Linked DNA regions of Actinoplanes teichomyceticus ATCC 31121. The protein of the gene in region 1 interacts with the protein of each later gene in a pairwise test. Links are inferred from orthologs where the notes say so. Each region holds a gene or a part of one and is shown on either strand. Other genes may lie near its edges. The genes, in order: ACTEI_RS07560 and ACTEI_RS31795.

What was found.
Region 2: the proteins of ACTEI_RS07560 (region 1) and ACTEI_RS31795 interact in binary tests that used the Escherichia coli proteins (3 or more experiments, as listed by UniProt). The link is inferred for Actinoplanes teichomyceticus ATCC 31121 from one-to-one orthologs.

What each region holds. Positions count from the first base shown.
Region 1 is NZ_CP023865.1:1,649,781-1,659,884, forward strand. The notes cover bases 393-3,341. They hold ACTEI_RS07560 (sulfurtransferase TusA family protein), read right to left. Parts: upstream 1,998-3,341; coding sequence 1,788-1,997; downstream 393-1,787. Other genes in these bases: ACTEI_RS07550 (carbohydrate kinase family protein), read left to right, coding at 393-1,218; ACTEI_RS07555 (P-loop nucleotide/nucleoside kinase family protein), read left to right, coding at 1,233-1,733; ACTEI_RS07565 (cysteine desulfurase family protein), read right to left, coding at 1,994-3,139. Outside these bases: iron-sulfur cluster insertion protein ErpA, read left to right, coding at 1-135; more of ACTEI_RS07550, read left to right, coding at 241-392; ctaC (aa3-type cytochrome oxidase subunit II), read left to right, coding at 3,343-4,236; ACTEI_RS07575 (cytochrome c oxidase subunit 4), read left to right, coding at 4,246-4,671; ACTEI_RS07580 (hypothetical protein), read right to left, coding at 5,223-5,435; trpD (anthranilate phosphoribosyltransferase), read right to left, coding at 6,065-7,123; ACTEI_RS07590 (hypothetical protein), read right to left, coding at 7,159-7,593; ACTEI_RS07595 (cytochrome c oxidase assembly protein), read right to left, coding at 7,643-8,614; ctaE (aa3-type cytochrome oxidase subunit III), read left to right, coding at 8,724-9,320; qcrC (cytochrome bc1 complex diheme cytochrome c subunit), read left to right, coding at 9,371-10,104. UniProt on the Escherichia coli protein: Sulfur carrier protein involved in sulfur trafficking in the cell. Part of a sulfur-relay system required for 2-thiolation during synthesis of 2-thiouridine of the modified wobble base 5-methylaminomethyl-2-thiouridine (mnm(5)s(2)U) in tRNA.
Region 2 is NZ_CP023865.1:7,248,719-7,258,667, reverse strand. The notes cover bases 2,978-5,771. They hold ACTEI_RS31795 (cysteine desulfurase family protein), read left to right. Parts: upstream 2,978-3,683; coding sequence 3,684-4,859; downstream 4,860-5,771. Other genes in these bases: mnmA (tRNA 2-thiouridine(34) synthase MnmA), read left to right, coding at 4,869-5,771. Also shown: ACTEI_RS31815 (DUF202 domain-containing protein), read right to left, coding at 1-182; ACTEI_RS31810 (YidH family protein), read right to left, coding at 182-568; ACTEI_RS31805 (electron transfer flavoprotein subunit beta/FixA family protein), read left to right, coding at 976-1,755; ACTEI_RS31800 (electron transfer flavoprotein subunit alpha/FixB family protein), read left to right, coding at 1,776-2,726; more of mnmA, read left to right, coding at 5,772-5,957; ACTEI_RS31785 (methionine synthase), read left to right, coding at 5,950-6,957; NAD-dependent DNA ligase LigA, read left to right, coding at 6,921-9,416; ACTEI_RS31775 (putative bifunctional diguanylate cyclase/phosphodiesterase), read left to right, coding at 9,683-9,949. UniProt on the Escherichia coli protein: Master enzyme that delivers sulfur to a number of partners involved in Fe-S cluster assembly, tRNA modification or cofactor biosynthesis. Catalyzes the removal of elemental sulfur from cysteine to produce alanine.

The DNA.
Region 1 (10,104 bases):
GTGGTGGACCGGATGAGCGCGCCCTACCTGGCCGGCGCCACGATCGACTTCGCCGACCGGATCGACGCGCAGGGCTTCACCATCGACAACCCGAACGCGCAGAACTCCTGCGCCTGTGGCGACTCGTTCCACTGATCCGGCAGCTTTTCGCAGGCCGTCCCGTCCGCGGGGCGGCCTGCTGCACGTGATCGCCCGGTAGTCTCTTTCCGTAACGACCCCGACCCAACCCTGAGGGCCGCCATGAAGATCGCCGTCACCGGCTCGATCGCCACCGACCACCTGATGCACTTCCCGGGCCGGTTCGCCGACCAGCTCATCGCCGACCAGCTGCACAAGGTCTCGCTCTCCTTCCTCGTCGACGACCTGGTCGTGCGCCGTGGCGGTGTCGCGCCGAACATCGCCTTCGGAATGGGCCGACTCGGTCTGCGGCCGATCCTGGTGGGCGCGGTCGGCGCCGACTTCGCCGACTACCGGTCCTGGCTGGAGCGGCACGGGGTGGACTGCGACTCGGTTCACGTCAGCGACGTGGCGCACACCGCCCGGTTCGTCTGCACGACCGACGACGACCTGAACCAGATCGCCTCGTTCTACGCCGGCGCGATGTCCGAGGCCCGCAACATCGAGCTGGCCCCGGTGGTCGAGCGCTGCGGCGGTCTCGACCTGGTGCTGATCAGCGCCAACGACCCGGCCGCGATGATCCGGCACTCGCAGGAGTGCCGCACCCGTGGCTACCGGTTCGCCGCCGACCCGTCGCAGCAGCTGGCCCGGATGGGCGGCTCGGACGTGCTGAGCCTGATCAGCGGCGCGGACTACCTGCTCACCAACGAGTACGAGCGCTCCCTGCTGGAGACCAAGGCCGGCCTGACCTCCGAGCAGGTGCTGGACGAGGTGCGGATCCGGGTCACCACGCTCGGCAGGGACGGCGTGGAGATCACCGGGAAGGAGATCGAGCGCATCCACGTGCCGGTCGTGCCGGACGTGCTCGGCGAGGACCCGACCGGCGTCGGCGACGGCTTCCGGGCCGGCTTCTTCTCGGCCGTCTCCTGGGGCCTCGGCCTGGAGCGGGCCGCCCAGGTCGGCTCGCTGCTCGCGGCGCTGGTGCTGGAGACCGTCGGCCCCCAGGAGTACGACATCAAGCCGGAGGAGTTCACCAAGCGCCTGGCCGTCGCGTACGGCGAGGACGCGGCCGCCGAGATCGCGCCGCACCTGCCGGCCTGAGGTAGAAACAGACCATGGTCCTCGCCGTCTTCGCCGGCCTGCCCGGGGTCGGCAAGAGCACGCTGGCCGCCGCCGTCGCCGGTCAGCTGCCGGCGGCGGTGCTCGCCGTCGACACCGTCGACTTCACCCTCCAGCGCTACGGCGTGCACGAGCCCCGGCCCGGCTTCGCCGCGTACGGCGTGGTCGCCGCGCTGGCCGAGGAGCAGCTCCGGATCGGCCACCACGTGATCATCGACGCGGTGAACCCGGTCAAGGCGGCCCGCGAGCTCTGGGTCGACCTGGCCGACCGGATGGACGTGCCGCTGCGCGTGGTCGAGGTGCTCTGCGGCGACGATGCCGAGCACCGGCGCCGGGTCGAGGCGCGCTACCAGGCGCGTGACCACGAGGGCGTGCCGGACTGGGTGCGCGTGCTGGAACGCCAGGCGGAGTACGAGCCGTACCTGGGCCCGCGCCTGGTCGTGGACACCTTCCTGGCCAAGGATCCGGTGCCCCGGGTGGTCGAGTATCTGAGCTGAGCCGGCTCGGCTTCGCGGCGCGGGCGATGCGCCGTTGCCGACGGTGGCGGTCGGTCAGGTGGTTCGGCGCACGTCGAAGGTGTGGCCGTGGCCGGCGACGAACTCCTGACCCTTCATCCGGCACCAGGCGGGGATGTCGTTGGCCGCGGCCGGGTCGTCGGCGAGCACCCGGACGACCTCGCCGATCGCCGCCTGCGGGATCGCCTTGGCCAGCTTGATCACCGGCAGCGGGCAGCGCTGCCCTCGGCAATCCAGGGTGATCAGAGCCCGGCCTCCGCCCGGATCCCGGCGACCAGCCCGGGCAGCACCGCGAGGAACCGGTCCACGTCCTGCTCGGTGGTCCCGCGATGCAGCGAGACCCGCACGTTGCCGTGGCTGAGCACGCCCATCGCCTCCAGCACGTGGCTGGGGCGCAGCGTGGACGAGGTGCACGAGGAGCCGGACGACACCGCGAAACCGTGCCGGTCCAGCGCGTGCAGCAGCGCCTCGCCGTCCACGTAGAGGCAGCTGAAGGTGACCAGGTGGGGGAGTCTCTCGACCGGATCCCCGACGATCTCCACGTCCGGCACGGTCGCCGCGACGCGGTCCCGGATGCGGTCCACCAGCGCGCTCAGGCGTACCCCCTCGGCCTGCGCCTCGGCGCTGACCGCCCGCAGGCTCGCCGCCGCGGCGACGATCGCCGGCAGATCCGCCGCGCCCTGCGGGCGAGGGCGATAAAGATCATCCTGCGGCGTGGGTGAGATCCATCGCACCCCTTTGCGTACGGCCAGCACACCAACCCCCGGCGGCCCGCCCCACTTGTGCGCGCTGGCGCTCAGCAGCGACCAGCCCGGCGGCACCGCCAGGCGGCCGACCGACTGTGCCGCGTCCACGAACAGCGGTACCCCGGATTCCGCGCAGTATTCCGCCGCGGCCGCCACCGGCTGCACCGTGCCCACCTCGTGACTGGCGCTGATCAGCGCGGCCAGGGCCACCCCCGGCGCGGCCACCGCGGCCGCCCAGGCGTCCAGGTCGAGCCGGCCGGTGCGGTCCACCCCGACCTCGGCGGTCTCCGCGGTCCCGGCGGCGTGCAGCACCGCGGAGTGCTCGATCGCCGAGTGCACCAGCACCCGCCCGGCCCGTTTGCGCCCGGCCAGCCCGCCCAGCACCGCGGCCTGCGCGGCCGCGGCTCCGGAGGGCCAGAACGAGAGCTCGTCCGGGCGTACCCCGAGGATCTCCGCGACCACCGCGGTCGCCGCCTCCTGCAACCGCTGCGCCCGCCGGCCCTGCGCGTAGAGACGTGCCGGGTCGGCCCAGCCGTCGGCCAGAGCCGCGAGCAGCGCCTCCCGGGCTACCGGGTGCAGCGGGACGGCGCTGGCGGCGTCCAGGTAAACATGCGCCCCGGCCGGATCGCCTGTGTAATCCACACAGGGAACGGTATCGTCCGGTTGACTGGAGATTCGTGGAAGGTCCCGGCCGAACGCCCCCCGGTGACGGGCGGCCCGGCCCTGGTCGAGTAGTGTGCGACCGTCGGTGAGCCTTGCCGCCAGGTGTCCGGTTTCGGCAGGCGGCGCTGCTAAGGAGGCAGAAGCAGGTGGGCGCAAGGAGTTCGGCCACAGGGCCGCGGGCGATGGGCCGGGCGGCCGGGCTGGGGCTCGGCGGCGCGATGCTGCTGGCGCTGCTCGCAGGCTGCTCGGCTGAGGACGTCGGGAAGAAGTTCGGCCACTTCGGATGGCCCGGCCCGGGTATCAGTCTGCAGGCGCACAAGATGTACGACCTCTGGATCGCCTCGACGGTCGCGGCCCTGGTGGTCGGCGTCGGCGTCTGGGGCCTGATCTTCTGGTGCGTGATCCGGTACCGCAAGCGTGGCGAAGAGCTGCCCGTGCAGACCCGGTTCAACATGCCGATGGAGGTCCTCTACACGGTCACGCCGGTGCTGATCGTCGCGGTGCTCTTCTACTACACCGCGATCGTCCAGACCGACGTGGACAAGCTCTCGAAGAACCCGGACCAGGTCGTCCAGGTCACCGCGTTCAAGTGGAACTGGGAGTTCGACTACCGCGACGGCATCGGCACCGAGGCGAAGACCGTGGCCTCCACGGTCGGCTCCTCCGACGTCATCCCGATCCTGGTGGTCCCCACCCACGAGAAGATCCGGTTCGAGGAGATCAGCAAGGACGTCATCCACTCGTTCTGGGTGCCGGAGCTGCTGTTCAAGCGGGACGTCATGCCGGGCAACGTGCGCAACGTCTTCGAGGTCACCCTGGACAAGGAGGGCCGCTACGTCGGCCGGTGCGCGGAGCTCTGCGGCACGTACCACGCGTTCATGAACTTCGAGCTGGTGGCGGTCACGTCCGCCGAGTTCGACAAGTTCCTGGCCGCCAAGACGGCCGGGCAGTCGACGCAGGACGCGCTGACCTCGATCGGCAAGGCGCCGTACGCGACGACCACCCAGCCGTTCAACACCCGGCGCCAGACGCACAGCTGGAACCAGTCCGGCGCGACCGAAGCCGCGGGAAAGTAGGGGTTTGACGTGAGGACCGAGTACAAGATCTTCCTCGGGGTCGCCCTGTTCCTGTTCGGCGCGGCCGCCGTCTACGGCTTCTACACCCACGGCACCGGCGACCACGTCGAGTGGGTCGGCACCATCGCGCTGATCCTCTCCGCGCTGCTCTGCTCGATGTGCGGCGGCTTCTTCTGGTTCGTCGCCCGCCGCATCGACCTGCGCCCGGAGGACCGGGAGGACGGCGAGATCGCCGAGGGCGCCGGCGAGCTCGGCTTCTTCAGCCCGGGCAGCTACTGGCCGTTCGGCATCGCGCTCTCCGCCGCGGTCGCCGGCCTCGGCCTGGTGTTCTGGATGTGGTGGCTGCTCGCCGCCGGTCTGATCGCAGTGATCTTCAGCTCCTGCGGGATGCTCTTCGAGTACTACACGAGCACCCGCCAGCCCGCCGAGCACTGATCCGGCCGCACCTCGAAAGCCCGCGCCCCCGTTCGGGGAGCGCGGGCTTTCCGTTGCCCTACGGGCACCCGCCCCGCTCAACATTGGCCCGGCCGGATCCCGGAGCCCGCGCACTCGTCCCGGGAGCGCGGGCTGTCCGCATGTCTGACAACCCCTCCCGGGTACGAGCCGGGGGCCGGCGTCCGCAGGCAGAGCCGAGCCCCGGGGCGGTCGGCGCGCGAGACCGCCGCCGGCCCGGGCCACCCGGGCGCGGCCCGGCGGCCGGGAGGATCGCCGGCGCGGAATGGTGGCCGCGGTCCGCTGTTCGCCTCGTGCGGATGGTGCGGCGCTGTTCGTGTCGGGCGGGGTGGTGCGGCGCTGTTCGCGTCGCACGGGACGGTGCGGCGCTGTTCCCGTCGCACGGGACGGTGCGGCGCTGTTCGTGTCGCGCCGAGGCCGTGCGGCACTGCTCGTGCCGGGCGGGGTCGAGGGCGCTGCCGGCACAGCCGGGCGGTGCCGGGGGAGCACCGATCGGAGCGGAAGCCTCCGTCCCGCGCGGGCACGGTACCCGGTCAGGCGGCGGCGGTGCGCTGCTGCGGGGCGATCCGGCGGGACCCCTGCGGCGCCATCCACAGGTGCACGACGATCGGCGCCACCACCTCGGCGGCCCCGCAACGGGTGCAGACCAGCTCCGGGCAGTCGTCGTCGTGCCCGTCGTCACACGGCGGCGTCTCGAAGAGCATGTCGCCGTCACAGATGACGCAGCGCAATTCGCGTTCGTTCACGGGTTTCTCCTTCGTGCGGAAGGTGGGATTACCCGAATGTCATTCAGACGCTGTCATGTCAATCGGGTGATACCGAGCATTGGCGGCGGCGTGTTGCGGTCTTTTTCCGGATATTTCAGCAACTAGGGCCTCAACCCCGCGCCAAACTCATCCCGCCGGGCGTCAAATTTATGGTTCCGGCCCGTCGCGGCCCAAGTCCGACCCGTCACCAGTGACGGAGCCCATCGTCACCACGGCCGCGCCGGCTACCGCGGAAAGGACTTCGCGGGCCGAAAGGCCCGGCCCCGCCGAGTTGTCCGGCCCGGCTGGGTTGTGCGGCCCGGCCCAGTTGCCCGACCCGGGCGAGCTCCGGCGGCCCGGCTGAGTTGTTCGGCCCGGCCGGCTTGGCGGTATGCGGCCGGGCCGGCGGAGCTCGCCCGGGCGGCTGTGCCGGTCATGTGCGGTGTGGTGGGGCGTGTGGGAGGGCGGCTGTGCGCCGGTGCTCCCGGGCGCGGCAGGCCCGCCGAGTGATGGCCGCGCGCCGGTCATCCGGGTCGCGTCCGGGTCCGCCGGGCCGGACCGCCGGGCGCCGGAGAGGCACGGGGCGATCGGGCTCGGCGGGCGCCCGGAGGTCGTACCGGGAAGGGGTGCTACTCGGCGGCCTTGGCCGCCTGCGCCGCCGCGACCCACCGCTCCAGCAGCGCGGTCGTGGCGCCGGAGTCGATCGCCTCGGCGGCGCGGGCGATGCCCGCCCGCATGGTGTCCCGGAAATCGCCCGGGAAGCCGCTCTGCGCGGTGAACGCGGCGGCCGCGTTGACCAGCACCGCGTCCCGCACCGGGCCGGTCTCCCCGGCGAACACGCGGCGCGCCACGTCGGCGTTGAAGGCCGCGTCGCCGCCCCGCAGCGCGGCCGGTTCGCTGCGCGGCAGGCCCAGCTCGGTGGCGTCGACCAGCATCTCCTCCACCTTGCCGTCGCGGGCCAGCCAGAGGCGGGTGGGCGCGGCGGTGGTGAACTCGTCCAGGCCGTCCTCGCCGCGCATGACCAGGGCGGAATCGCCGCGCATGGCGAACACCCCGGCCATCACCGGGGCCATCCGCGGTTCGAAGCAGCCGACCGCCGCCGACGCCGGCCGCGCCGGGTTGGTCAGCGGGCCCAGCATGTTGAAGAAGGTGGGCACGCCCAGCTCGCGCCGGGTGACCGAGGCGTGCCGCATCCCGGGGTGGTAGCGCGCCGCGAAGCAGAAGCCGATACCGGCCTCGGCGACCGTCCGGCTCACCCCGGCCGGGCCCAGATCGAGCGGGATGCCCAGGTGTTCCAGCAGGTCGGCGGTGCCGGTGGTGGAGGACGCCGAGCGGCTGCCGTGCTTGACCACGGTCACCCCGGCGGAGGCGATGACGATCGCCGCCATGGTGGAGATGTTCACCGTGTTGGCCCGGTCGCCACCGGTGCCGACCACGTCGACCGCGCGGGCGCGGACCTCCGCGGGCAGCTCCACCAGCGTGGCGTTGGCCAGCATCGCCTTCACCAGGCCGGCCAGCTCGGCCGGCGTCTCACCCTTGGCCCGCAGCGCCACGGCGAAACCGGCGATCTGGGCCGGCGTGGCGTTGCCCGCCATGATCTCGCCCATCGCCCAGGCCGTGTCCGCGGCGGCGAGTTCCTCGCCACGCAGCAGGGAGCTCGTCAGGTTCGGCCAGGTGCGTGCGCCCATGCGGGGCCTTTCGTCGGGGGTGGCAACTCGGTCGGTCAGGTGCGGGGCAGGGCGCCCAGCGGCACCGCGCCGGCCCGGCGGGCGCGGAGCAGGCCGGCCACCGTCTGGCCGGTGACGACCGGGTCGAGCGGGGCCAGCAGGGTGGCGTCGACCTGCGAGTAGGCCGCCAGCCACCGGTCCGCGGCACGGGCGATCACCACACAGGTGGGCGGGGGATCCGGGTACTCGTCCTTGGTCTGCCGGGCGATGCCGAGCCCGCCGGCCGGGGTCGCCTCGCCGTCGAGCACCATCAGGTCGATCTCGTACTCGTCGAGCAGCCGGCGGCACTCCTCCCAGGTGGAGGCGTCGGTGAACTCGACGGCGAGGTCGGCCGCCGGACGCGGGCCGATGGCGAGCCGGATCCGGTCGCGCACCGCAGCGTCGTCGCTGTATAGCAGAACGGTGTACTTGGTCGTGGTGGTGTCGCTCATGTTTGTGCCCCACTTCACCTCGGAGGTCCCGCCGATCGTACCGAATCTGTTATCCGGCGTCGGGCTCCGGGCGCGGCGGCTGCTCGCGAGCTGTGATCTTGGCCGCCGCGGCGGCGTCCTCGCTCTCCACCCGGTCCAGGGCACGGTCGATCCGGCGGGCCTCGCGCTCCGACTGGCGTACCCACTGCACCACCAGGATGCCGAGCATCGTGACGCTGACGATCTCGCCGCCGGCCCACAGGATGCCGCCCGCGGTGACCTGGTCGGAGTGCGGATCCATCCAGCTCAGGTGCAGGTTCGGGTACCAGTCGCCGCCGAGCAGCTCCTTGCTCTGCATGATGGTCAGCCCGAGCACCGTGTGGAACGGCACCGACAGCACCATCAGCAACGCGCGGCCCGGGTACGGCCAGCGGTTCGGCAACGGGTCCAGGCCCAGCAGCGGCCAGAAGAACAGGCAGCCGGTGATCAGGAAGTGCACGTGGATGAATTCGTGCAGCCAGGCGTGCTCCAGGGTCTGCCGGTACAGGCCGGTGAAATAGAGGACGAACGGGTTCGCGATGAACAGTCCGAACGCGACCAGCGGAAACGTCAGGACCCGGACGTACCGGCTGTGGACGAACGCGAGCAGCAGCTTGCGCGGCCGCTGGCGCAGCACCCGCAGCGCCAGGGTGGTCGGCGCGCCCAGGGCCAGGAAGATCGGCCCGATCATGGAGAGCACCATGTGCTGCACCATGTGCACCGAGATGAGCGTGGTGTCGTACGCCTCGATGCCGGTCACCGTGACCGCCGCGACCGACCCGAGTCCACCGGCGAGGAAGGCCGCGGTGCGCCCGCCCGGCCAGTGGTCGCCGCGCTGCCGCAGGCGGTGCACCCCGTACAGGTACAGGGCGGCCGAGACCAGCAGTCCCAGCGCGATCAGGCTGACCAGGTTGAACCGGGTGAAGATGGCCGACGCGGTGAACGGTGGAAGGTCAGTATCCCCGGCGGCGTCGGCCAGCAAGGCGATTTCGACTGACTGCACCACTCGAAGCTAGACCTACCGCCTGGTCACCGAATATTCCGGGCTGCCCACAGTGCCGGATTAGGGACCCCGCCTGACCTTGGACCTATGGCGGGGGAATAATGGGCCCGTGACAGCGGCAGCCATCGACAAGAGCCGGATCCACTCGCTGACCAGACCCAACATGGTGAGCGTCGGGACCATCGTGTGGCTCTCCAGCGAGCTCATGTTCTTCGCGGCGTTGTTCGCCATGTACTTCTCCATCCGCGCGGCGGCGCCCGAGCTGTGGGAGAAGCACACCGAGGTGCTGGACATCCCGTACGCGACGACGTTCACGGTGATCCTGGTCCTCTCGTCCGTGACCTGCCAGCTGGGCGTCTTCGCGGCGGAGAAGGGTGACGTGTTCGCGCTGCGGCGCTGGTTCACGGTCACCTTCGTGATGGGTCTGATCTTCGTGCTCGGCCAGGCGAACGAGTACCGCAACCTCATCCACGAGGGCGTCAAGCTCAACGGTGACGGGTACGGATCGATGTTCTACCTGACCACCGGCTTCCACGGCCTGCACGTGACCGGCGGCCTCGTCGCCTTCATCGTCTACATGATCCGCACGACCATGGGCCGGTTCACCCCGGCACAGGCCACGTCGGCCATCGTCGTGTCGTACTACTGGCACTTCGTCGACATCGTGTGGATCGCGCTGTTCGCCATGATCTATTGGCTTCAGTGACCCAGCGCCGCAGGCGAGGATCTCTAACGACACCCAGAGGGACATAGCCCATGACTTCTGACACCCCCGCCCGCAGGCGTTCCCGGGTGTTCTCCCGGCGCGCCGGCGTGCCCAGCCGGGCGCGTCGGCGGCTCGGCGCGGCGGTGCGCATGCTCGCGGCGCTCGCGCTGGCCGGAGGCGTCTACACCGCCTTCACCCCCGGCGCCTTCGCCGAGGACACCACCCAGCTCTCCACAGCCGCGCAGCAGGGCAAGGAGCTCTTCGACAACAGCTGCATCTCCTGCCACGGGCGGGACGGGCAGGGCGTCGAGGGCCGTGGCCCCAGCCTGATCGGCGTCGGCTCGGCCTCCGTCGAGTTCCAGGTGGGCACCGGCCGTATGCCGATGACCCGCCAGGAGGCCCAGGCCGAGCAGAAGAAGCCGCAGTTCACCCCGGACGAGACCAAGCAGCTCGCGCAGTACGTGCAGGAGCTCGGCGGCGGGCCGGAGCTCCCGTCCGGCAGCCTGCAGGCCGATCTGAAGACCAACCCCGAGGCCCTGGCCCGCGGTGGCGAGCTCTTCCGGGTCAACTGCACCTCCTGCCACAGCTTCGGTGGCGCCGGTGGCGCGCTGTCGTCGGGCAAGTTCGCCCCGAGCCTGCACGACGCCACCGAGGAGCAGATCTACGCGGCCATGCTGACCGGCCCGCAGAACATGCCGGTCTTCGGTGACAACCAGATCACGCCGGACGAGAAGCGCGAGATCATCACCTACATCACGCAGCAGGTCCAGGAGGACAAGGACCC
Region 2 (9,949 bases), 5.6 Mb from region 1 along the record:
AGGGCGACGGCGGTCAGCGCGGCCCAGCCGCCCATCGCGGCGCCGGCGATCAGCCACTCGGCCGGGCCCGCGCCGGGATGGACGGCGGGGCGACCGGCCAGCAGGGCGACCGCGGCCGCCGACATGCCGGTGCGCCGCCAGGCCAGCCGGGTGCGCTCGGGGGCGGCGCCCGGGTCGCGCATCAGGCGAGGACCCGGTGGAGCACGGTGCCGACCAGCACCACCGCGCCGATCGCCACGGTGATGGCCAGCACCGCCGGGAAGCGGGAGCGGGGCAGGTCGACGCCGAGCCGCATGGCCCGCTCGGCGCGCGCCCAGTGATCGACGGCCCGGAGCGCGACGAGCCCGCCGAGCACCAGCAGCGCGATGGCGATGATCTCGCGGAGCCGGGCGATCGGCAGTGGTGGCAGGAACTGGGCGCAGGCCAGGCCGCCGGCGATCAGCGCGAGTCCGGTGCGGATCCAGGCCAGGAAGGTCCGTTCGTTCGCCAGGGAGAACCGGTAGTCCGGAGTGGTGCCCTCGGTATGGGCGCTTTCCGGGTCGAACCACTGGAGCAGGCCGCCGAACACCCGCTGATTATTGACCGATCGGGTCAAGAAGGTGGAGCCAGAGATTGCGTACTTCGTCACTCACGCAGGCCTCGCGCGGGCGGCCGCAGCGGCACCACGGCGAGTCGGGGCCGGAGCGGCCGTGGGGCTGCGGAGCGGTGCTCCCGCGCTCTGCGAGAGGATGAAGGGCGGGCAGGTTCGTACCGTCCAACAGTGCTGCGTTTTGGCCGGACATGTCAGACACCTCCTCTTGGCCATGCTAGCGATCGAGATCGTCTCGTGGGTGAGGTGTGTCACTCTGGGTGCCGGCACCAGCAAAGCTACTGGCGGGTAACCTTGCCGCATGTCCCGCCGCCCGGGGGTCTTCCGGCCGGCACGGATGGCCGATCGCAACGGTGCGTTCAATACAGGAGGGTCGTAGGAGCGCGATGAACATCGTCGTACTGGTGAAGCAGGTGCCCGACTCCGGTGCCGAGCGCACCCTGAGCGCAAGCGACAACACCGTCGAGCGGGGCTCGGCGAGCAACGTCATCAACGAGATGGACGAGTACGCCATCGAGGAGGCGTTGAAGATCAAGGAAGCGCACGGTGGCGAGGTGACCGTGCTGACGGTGGGCCCGGCCGGCGCGACCGAGTCGATCCGCAAGGCGCTCTCCATGGGTCCGGACAAGGCCGTCCACGTGCAGGACGACGCGCTGCACGGCTCCTGCGCGGTGGCCACCTCCAAGGTGCTCGCCGCCGCCCTCGCCCAGCTGAACGCCGACCTGATCCTGTGCGGCGCCGAGTCGACCGACGGCCGGGTCCAGGTCATCCCGCACATGCTGGCCGAGCGGCTGGGCGTGGCCGCGCTGACCGGCGCGCGCAAGCTCACCGTGGACGGCTCCCAGCTGACCATCGAGCGGCAGACCGACGAGGGCTACGAGGTGGTCACCGCCGCCACGCCGGCCGTCGTCAGCGTCTGGGACACCATCAACGAGCCGCGGTACCCGTCCTTCAAGGGCATCATGGCCGCCAAGAAGAAGCCGCTGCAGAGCCTCTCCCTGAGCGACCTCGGTGTCGCCGGCGACGAGGTCGGCTTCGCCGGGGCCACCAGCAGCGTGCTGGAGTGGTCGAAGCGCCCGCCGCGCACCGGCGGCGCCAAGGTCGTCGACGAGGGCAACGGTGGCGAGCAGCTCGTCGCGTACCTCGCCACCGAGAAGTTCGTCTGAGCCCGGAGAGGATGAGGGACATGGCTGAGGTACTGGTCGTCGTCGAGGCCTCGCAGGCCGCCGGCGTCAAGAAGGTCACGCTGGAGATGCTGACCATCGCCCGCACCCTGGGCTCGCCGTCCGCGGTGGTGTTCGGCGATGCCGCGCAGTTCACCGACAAGCTGGCCGAATTCGGCGCCGAGAAGATCTACGCGGCGTCCGGTGACGACGTCGAGGGCTACCTGGTCGCGCCGAAGGCCACCGTCGTGGCCGAGCTGGTCCAGCGGGTGCAGCCGGCCGCCGTGCTGCTCGGCTCCACCCAGGAGGGCAAGGAGATCGCCGGCCGCCTGGCGGTCAAGCTGGACAACGGCCTGCTGACCGACGCGGTCGAGGTGGCCGCCGACGGCACCGCCACCCAGGTCGTCTTCGCCGGTTCCACGATCGTCAAGTCCAAGGTCACCAAGGGCCTGCCGATCGTCACCATCCGGCCGAACTCGACCACCCCGGCGCCCGCACCCGCGTCGCCGTCGGTCGAGCAGCTGACCGTCGCGGTGTCCGAGAAGGACAAGCTGGCCAAGGTCGTCGAGCGGGTCGCCGAGCAGAAGGGCTCCCGCCCCGAGCTCACCGAGGCCTCGATCGTCGTCTCCGGCGGCCGCGGCGTCGGCAACGCCGACAACTTCAAGCTGGTCGAGGAGCTCGCCGACCTGCTCGGCGGCGCGGTCGGCGCCTCCCGTGCCGCGGTCGACTCCGGTTACTACCCGCACCAGTTCCAGGTCGGACAGACCGGCAAGACCGTCTCCCCGCAGCTCTACGTCGCGCTGGGCATCTCCGGCGCGATCCAGCACCGGGCCGGCATGCAGACCTCGAAGACCATCGTCGCGGTGAACAAGGACGCCGAGGCGCCGATCTTCGAGCTCGCCGACTTCGGTGTCGTCGGCGACCTCTTCAAGATCGTCCCGCAGGCGGCGGACGAGATCCGCAAGCGCAAGTAACCCCTGCGCGGTCACGGCCCGGCGGGGGACCGCCGGGCCGTCCCCTTTTCCCGGTACGACCGGTGGGGCCCCGCCCGCAGGCTTCCCGCCGAGCCCCGTGCATTCCCGCACGACACGGTTCCCGCCCCGGGCCGGTTGCGCGCCCCACGCCGGTTGCGCGCCCCACGCCGGTTGCGTGCCCCGCCCGCGGCCCACCCCAGCAGGCTCACCGCAACTCACGCGACCGGCGCTGAACGTGGCCGTCTCGCCGGACTGACCCCCACCACCCCCGGCCGCGGCCCCGTCAGCGCGGATAACCACCCCCAGCCCCAGCCGGCGCACCCGGCTGGGGCCGACGGCGGTCATCGGCGCGCGATACCCACGCTGAGCCCCGGCTGGCTGCACGGGCTGGTGTTGGTGGCGATTTTGCGTCGGGATGGCTGCACTGAGCCCCAGCCGGCCGTTTCCGGCTGGTGCTGATGGTGGTCATGGGCGCCGGATGGCCATGCGGGCCCACGGCGGTGGTGCTACCCGGGGTGGCGAGGGCCCGTGGGTGGGATCGGCGGGGTGGCGGGCCCGTGGGTCGGATTGCTGCCTGGCGGGGCCCGGTGGGCGGGGTTGCGGAGGCGGCGGGGCGCATGTCGGGCTGGTGCGGGGATGTTTGGGGTGGCCGGGACCACCCACGGGCGTAGCCCCGGAGGGCTTCGCGTTCTGGACGCCCCGGCGGCCAGCGGAGCCCGCAGGGGCCCTCGGCGGGAGCGGCGGTCTGTACCCCCGCGGACCTACGACATCAAGCTTTTGATCTTGGATGTGGTCTCGACCTGTGATCTTGGACGGGCGAGCGGCGAGGGGCGACGGCCGAGGGCCGAGGAGCGGCGGGCCAGGGATGACGGGTGTGGGGTGGTAGGTGGCGGTTCGAGCCATCGACCGGCGACTGGCCCGGCAAGTTTCCCGGGAGCAGGTTCTAGAGTGGGAAAAATGGCCTACCTCGATCATGCGGCGACCACGCCGATGCTCCCCGCCGCGCTGGACGCCTACGTGGCCGCGGCGCGGGAGATCGGCAATCCGTCCTCCCTGCACGCGGCCGGACGTGGCGCCCGGCGGATGGTCGAGGAGTCCCGGGAGCGGATCGCGGCGGTGATCGGGGCCCGGCCCTCCGAGGTGATCTTCACGGGCGGCGGGACCGAGGCGGACAACCTGGCCACCAAGGGTGTCTTCTGGGCGCGGCGGGATGCCGAGCCGGGGCGGCGGCGGGTGGTGGCCTCGGCGGTCGAGCACCACGCGGTGCTGGACGCGGTGGACTGGCTCGGCACGCACGAGGGCGCCGAGGTGACCCTGCTGCCGGTGGACGGCGACGGCCGGGTGGACCCGGACGTGTTCGCCGAGCTGGTGCGCTCGCACGGCGACGAGATCGCGGTGGTGAGCGTGCAGTGGGCCAACAACGAGGTCGGCACGGTCCAGCCGGTGCCCGAGCTGGCGGCGGTCGCGGCCACCGCGGGCATCCCGTTCCACACCGACGCGGTCCAGGCGGTCGGGCAGGTGCCGGTGGACTTCGCCGCCAGCGGGGTGGCCGCGCTCACCCTGACCGGGCACAAGCTGGGCGGGCCGGTCGGTGCCGGCGCGCTGGTGCTGGGCCGTGACGTGAGCTGCACGCCGCTGCTGCACGGCGGCGGGCAGGAGCGGGACGTACGCTCCGGCACGCTGGACACCCCGGGCGTGGTGGCGTTCGCGGTGGCCGTGGAGGCGACCGTGCGGGCCCGGCTGGAGTACGCGGACCGGGTCGCCGCCCTGCGTGACGAGCTGGTCCGGCGGGTGCTGGCCGCGGTCCCGGACGCGATCTACAACGGTGACGCCGAGCGCCGGCTGCCCGGCAACGCGCACTTCTCCTTCCCCGGCTGCGAGGGTGACGCGCTGCTGCTGCTCCTGGACGCGCAGGGGATCTACTGCTCGACCGGCTCGGCGTGCTCGGCCGGGGTGGCGCAGCCCAGCCACGTGCTGCTGGCGATGGGCGCGGACGACGCCCGGGCCCGCTCGTCGCTGCGGTTCTCGCTCGGGCACGACAGCACCGAGGCGGACCTGGACGCGTTGCTGGCCGCGCTGCCCGGCGCGGTGGAGCGCGCCCGCCGGGCCGGGGCGTGGAAGAGCCCCAGATAGGCTGGAGCCATGCGAGTTCTTGCGGCCATGTCCGGCGGCGTCGACTCCGCGGTCGCCGCGGCCCGCGCCAAGGACGCCGGGCACGACGTCACCGGGGTGCACCTGGCGCTGGCGCGTAACCCCCAGACGTACCGGACCGGCGCGCGCGGCTGCTGCACGCTGGAGGATTCGCGGGACGCGCGGCGGGCCGCCGACGTGATCGGCATCCCGTTCTACGTGTGGGACATGGCCGACGAGTTCCACGCCGGGGTGGTCGACGACTTCGTCGAGGAGTACGCCGCGGGTCGTACGCCGAACCCGTGCCTGCGCTGCAACGAGAAGATCAAGTTCGCGGCGGTGCTGGACCGGGCGGTGGCGCTGGGCTTCGACGCGGTGGTGACCGGGCACCACGCCCGGCTCGGGGCCGACGCTCTGCTGCGCCGCAGCGTCGACCTGGCCAAGGACCAGTCGTACGTGCTGGCCGTGCTGACCGGCGAGCAGCTGGCCCGGGCGGTGTTCCCGCTCGGCGACTCGACCAAGGAGCAGGTCCGCGCGGAGGCGGCGGCGCGCGGGCTGGCCGTCGCCGACAAGCCGGACTCGCACGACATCTGCTTCATCGCCGACGGCGACACCCGCGGCTTTCTCCAGAGCCGGCTGGGTGCGGCGCCCGGCGACATCGTGGACGGGCGCACCGGGGAGAAACTCGGCACCCACAACGGCGCCTACGGGTTCACGATCGGCCAGCGCAAGGGCCTCAACCTGCGGGTTCCGGCGCCGGACGGCCGTCCGCGCTACGTGCTGTCGATCACTCCGGTGTCCAACACGGTGACCGTCGGCCCGCGCGAGGACCTCGAGGTGGACGTGGTCACCGCGACCCGCCCGATCTGGCACGACGCGTCCGCCGAGCTCGACTGCGAGGTGCAGCTGAGGGCACACGGCGAGGTGGTCCCGGCCGCGGTCACGGTCACCGGGGACTCGCTGGTGGCCCGGCTGAAGACCCCGGCCCGCGGGGTCGCCGCCGGGCAGGCCGTCGTCGCGTACCGGCCGGACGCCGGTGGCGACATCGTGCTCGGCTCGGCCACCATCACCGCCGGCACCCGGGCGGCCGCCCATGCCTGAGAGCACCCCGGAGTTCGTCTGGCCGGCCGGCGCCGCCACCGGCATCGGCTCGCTGCCCGGCACCGACATCGCCGAGGCGCAGCGGATCGTGCTGGGCGAGCTGCCCGACCTGCCGCACCTGCCCGAGCTGCCGGAGCGCGGCCCGGGCGCGGACCTGATCGGCCGCGGCGCCGGGTTCCTGGTCGATCTGCCGGTGCAGCTGTACGCCGGCCGCTGGCAGATCGCCGGCCGGCCCGGCAGGGATCTGCGGCGTACGGCCGATCTGCTGGAGCGCGACCTGGACCAGCTGACCGAGCAGGCCGACGGGTTCACCGGCACGCTGAAGGTCCAGGCGGCCGGCCCGTGGACCCTGGCTGCCAACCTCGAGCTGCCGGTCGGCGGCCGGATGCTTCGTGACCCGGGCGCGGTCCGCGATCTCGCCGACTCGCTCGCCGAGGGGCTCCGGCGGCACGTCGCGGACGTGCGCAAACGGGTGCCGGGCGCGACCGTGCTGCTGCAGCTCGACGAGCCGTCGCTGCCGTCCGTGCTGGCCGGGCAGGTGCCGACGGAGAGCGGGCTGAGCGCGTACCGGGCGGTGCCCGCTCCGGACGCCGCGTCCCGGCTGCGCGCCGTGGTGGAGGCGGTGGACACCCCGGTGGTGGTGCACTGCTGCGCGCCGGACGTGCCGTTGCAGGTGATCCGGGACGCGTCCGCGTCCGCGGTCGCCTTCGACCTGTCGCTGCTGGCGGAGCTGGACCCGGTGGGCGAGGCGGTCGAGGCCGGGCTGGGCCTGTTCGTCGGCGCGGCGCCGACCCGGCCGGCCGCCGGGCAGCGGCCGGATGCCAAGCAGATCGCGGAACGGGTACGGAAGTTGTGGCAGCGGCTCGGCTTCCCGGCGGCCCGGCTGCCGCGGCAGGTGGTGCTCACCCCGGCCTGTGGACTGGCCGGCGCCGCTCCGGGGTATGTGCGTGCCCTGCTGAAGGCATGTCAGGAAGCGGGCCGCCGGGTCGCCGAGGTGTGATCCCCGTTTTGTCGGGGGGTGCGACTACCGTGCCTCGTAGGTCAACAGACACGGAGGTTGCGGTGACTTCACCCAGCGCAGAGCCCGGCGCGGAGCCTAGCGCGGAACCCGGCGCGGAGGCCGCCGCGCGGCACGCCGAGCTCGCCGATGAGATCCGTGACCATCAGTACCGCTACTACGTGCTCGACGCCCCGATCATCTCCGACGGGCAGTTCGACGCGCTGCTGCGCGAGCTGGAGGCGCTGGAGACCGAGTTCCCGGCGCTGCGTACCCCGGACTCCCCGACGCAGACGGTCGGCGGCACGTTCTCCAGCGACTTCGCCCCGGTGCAGCACATCGAGCGAATGATGTCGCTGGACAACGTCTTCACCTTCGACGACCTGGACGCCTGGGCCGAGCGTACGGTGCGCGACGCCGGCGGCCCGGTCGCGTTCCTCTGCGAGCTCAAGGTCGACGGCCTGGCGATCAATCTGACGTACGAGAACGGCAAGCTGGTCCGTGGCGTCACCCGGGGCGACGGGCGCACCGGTGACGACGTGACGCCCAACGTGCGGACCATCCGGGAGATCCCGGAGCGGCTGGCCGGCGAGGACGTGCCCGGGCTGCTCGAGGTGCGCGGCGAGATCTACTTTCCGGCCGAGGCGTTCGCCGACCTCAACGCGTCGCTGGTGGAGCAGGGCAGGGCGCCGTTCGCCAACCCGCGCAACGCCGCCGCCGGCAGCCTCCGGCAGAAGGACCCGCGGGTCACCGCGTCCCGCGGCCTGCGGATGGTGGTGCACGGCATCGGCGCGCGGGAGGGTTTCAACCCGGCGTCGCAGTCGGAGGCGTACGACGCGCTGAAGGCCTGGGGGCTGCCCACCAGCTCGCGGTGGCGGCTGGTCGAGGACATGGCCGGCGTCCGGAAGTTCATCGAGTACTACGGCGCGCACCGGCACGACGTCGAGCACGAGATCGACGGCGTGGTGGTCAAGGTCGACGCGGTGGCGATCCAGGGCCGGCTCGGCTCGACCAGCCGCGCGCCCCGCTGGGCCATCGCCTTCAAGTACCCGCCGGAGGAGGTCACCACCAAGCTGCTCGACATCGCCGTGAACGTGGGACGCACCGGCCGGGTCACGCCGTACGCGGTGCTCGAACCGGTGCAGGTGGCCGGCTCCACGGTCGCCCAGGCCACCCTGCACAACGCCCGGGAGGTTGCTCGCAAGGGCGTGCTGATCGGGGACACCGTGGTGCTGCGCAAGGCCGGTGACGTGATCCCGGAGGTGCTCGGCCCGGTCGTCGACCTGCGCCCGGCCGACGCCCGGCCGTTCGTCATGCCCACCGAGTGCCCGGCCTGCGGCACGCCCCTGGCCCCGGCCAAGGAGAGCGACGTCGACATCCGCTGCCCGAACGCCGAGTCCTGCCCCGGCCAGCTGCGCGAGCGGCTCGCCACGCTGGCCAGCCGCGACGTGCTCGACATCGAGGTGCTCGGCGACAAGGCGGCGCGGGCGCTGCTCGACTCGGGCGTGCTGCACAACGAGGGCGACCTCTTCTCGCTCACCGAGGAGGATCTGCTCCGCGTCCCGTTCTTCGTCAACCAGAACGGCAAGCTCGGCAGCAACGCGGGGAAGATGCTGCGCAGCCTGGCGGAGGCGAAATCCCGCCCGTTCGCGCGGGTGCTGGTCGCGCTCTCGATCCGGCACGTCGGCCCGACCGCGGCGGCCGCCCTCGCCCGGGAGTACGGCTCGATGGCCGCGCTGGAGGAGGTGCTCGCCCGGACGGCGGCCGACCCGGAGGCGGTGGCCGCCAGCGCCGAGGCGGCCGAGGCCGCGGCGGAGGCCGCCGGAGCGGCAGCGCCGGCGGACGGCGACCCGCAGGCGGCCGCGTCCCCGGACGCTGAGTCCCCGGATGCCGCGTCCCCGGACGTCGCCTCCCCGGACGTCGCCTCCCCGGACGTCGCCTCCCCGGATGCCGCCGCCGCGGATGCCGCCGCCGGGGACGCGGCATCCCCGGACGCCGCCGCCGTGGCGGAGCGGGCCAGGCGGAAGGCCAAGGCGGTCGATCCGCTCGCCGCCGTCGACGGGGTCGGGCCGATCATCGCGGACAGCCTCCGCGAGTGGTTCACCGTGCCCTGGCACCGCGAGATCATCGGCAAGTGGCGTGCCGCCGGCGTCAGGATGGCCGACGAGCGGGTGGAGAGCGGGCCGCGCCCGCTGGAGGGTGTGACCGTGGTGGTGACCGGCACGCTGGCCGGTTTCACCCGGGACCAGGCGGCCGAGGCGGTCACCTCGCGGGGTGGCAAGGTCAGCGGCTCGGTGTCGAAGAAGACCGGGTTCGTGGTGGTCGGCGACAACCCGGGCAGCAAGTACGACAAGGCGCTCGGGCTCAAGGTGCCGGTGCTCGACGAGACCGGCTTCGGTGTTCTGCTCAGCGACGGGCCGGACGCGGCCCGCGCGGTGGCGGAGGTCGCCGCGGAGGACTGACCGGTTCCGCGGCGAAGCGGCCCCGGCCGCTTCGCCGCGCCCGGCTGGACCATTACCCGCGGACCGCTCGGGAGCCGAGCCGGGTCCGGGTCGTCCGACGGCCGGCCGGCGGCGGGGCCTGGTTACGGGCACGTCGTCACGCCGGTGGGTGAATTGTGTGTTTGATGGCCTATGCCGATTTGATAACGGGTAAGAACTTTTGCGGCGAACGCACCATGTGGATCTATGGTGTAGGCGATCGGTGATCAAGCCATCGTGGAGGTCGCATGGATGCCGTTCGCCCGCGTACGGCCGCGTCCGGCCCCCGGCGGCGCCGCGCGCTGATCGTGACCGCGAGCCTGGCGGCCGGCGTCGATCTACCCCTCTGGGCGGCCACCCGGAGCGATTTCGCCACGCTGCCCCCGGCGTACTGGGTCATGGCGGCCCTGGCGGTCGTGGCCGATGTCCGGCCACACCCGCTGCCCGGCCGGCGGGCCAGCCGGGTGATCCTGCCGTCCCTCTGCTTCACCTTCGCCATCGCGCTGGCCTGGGGT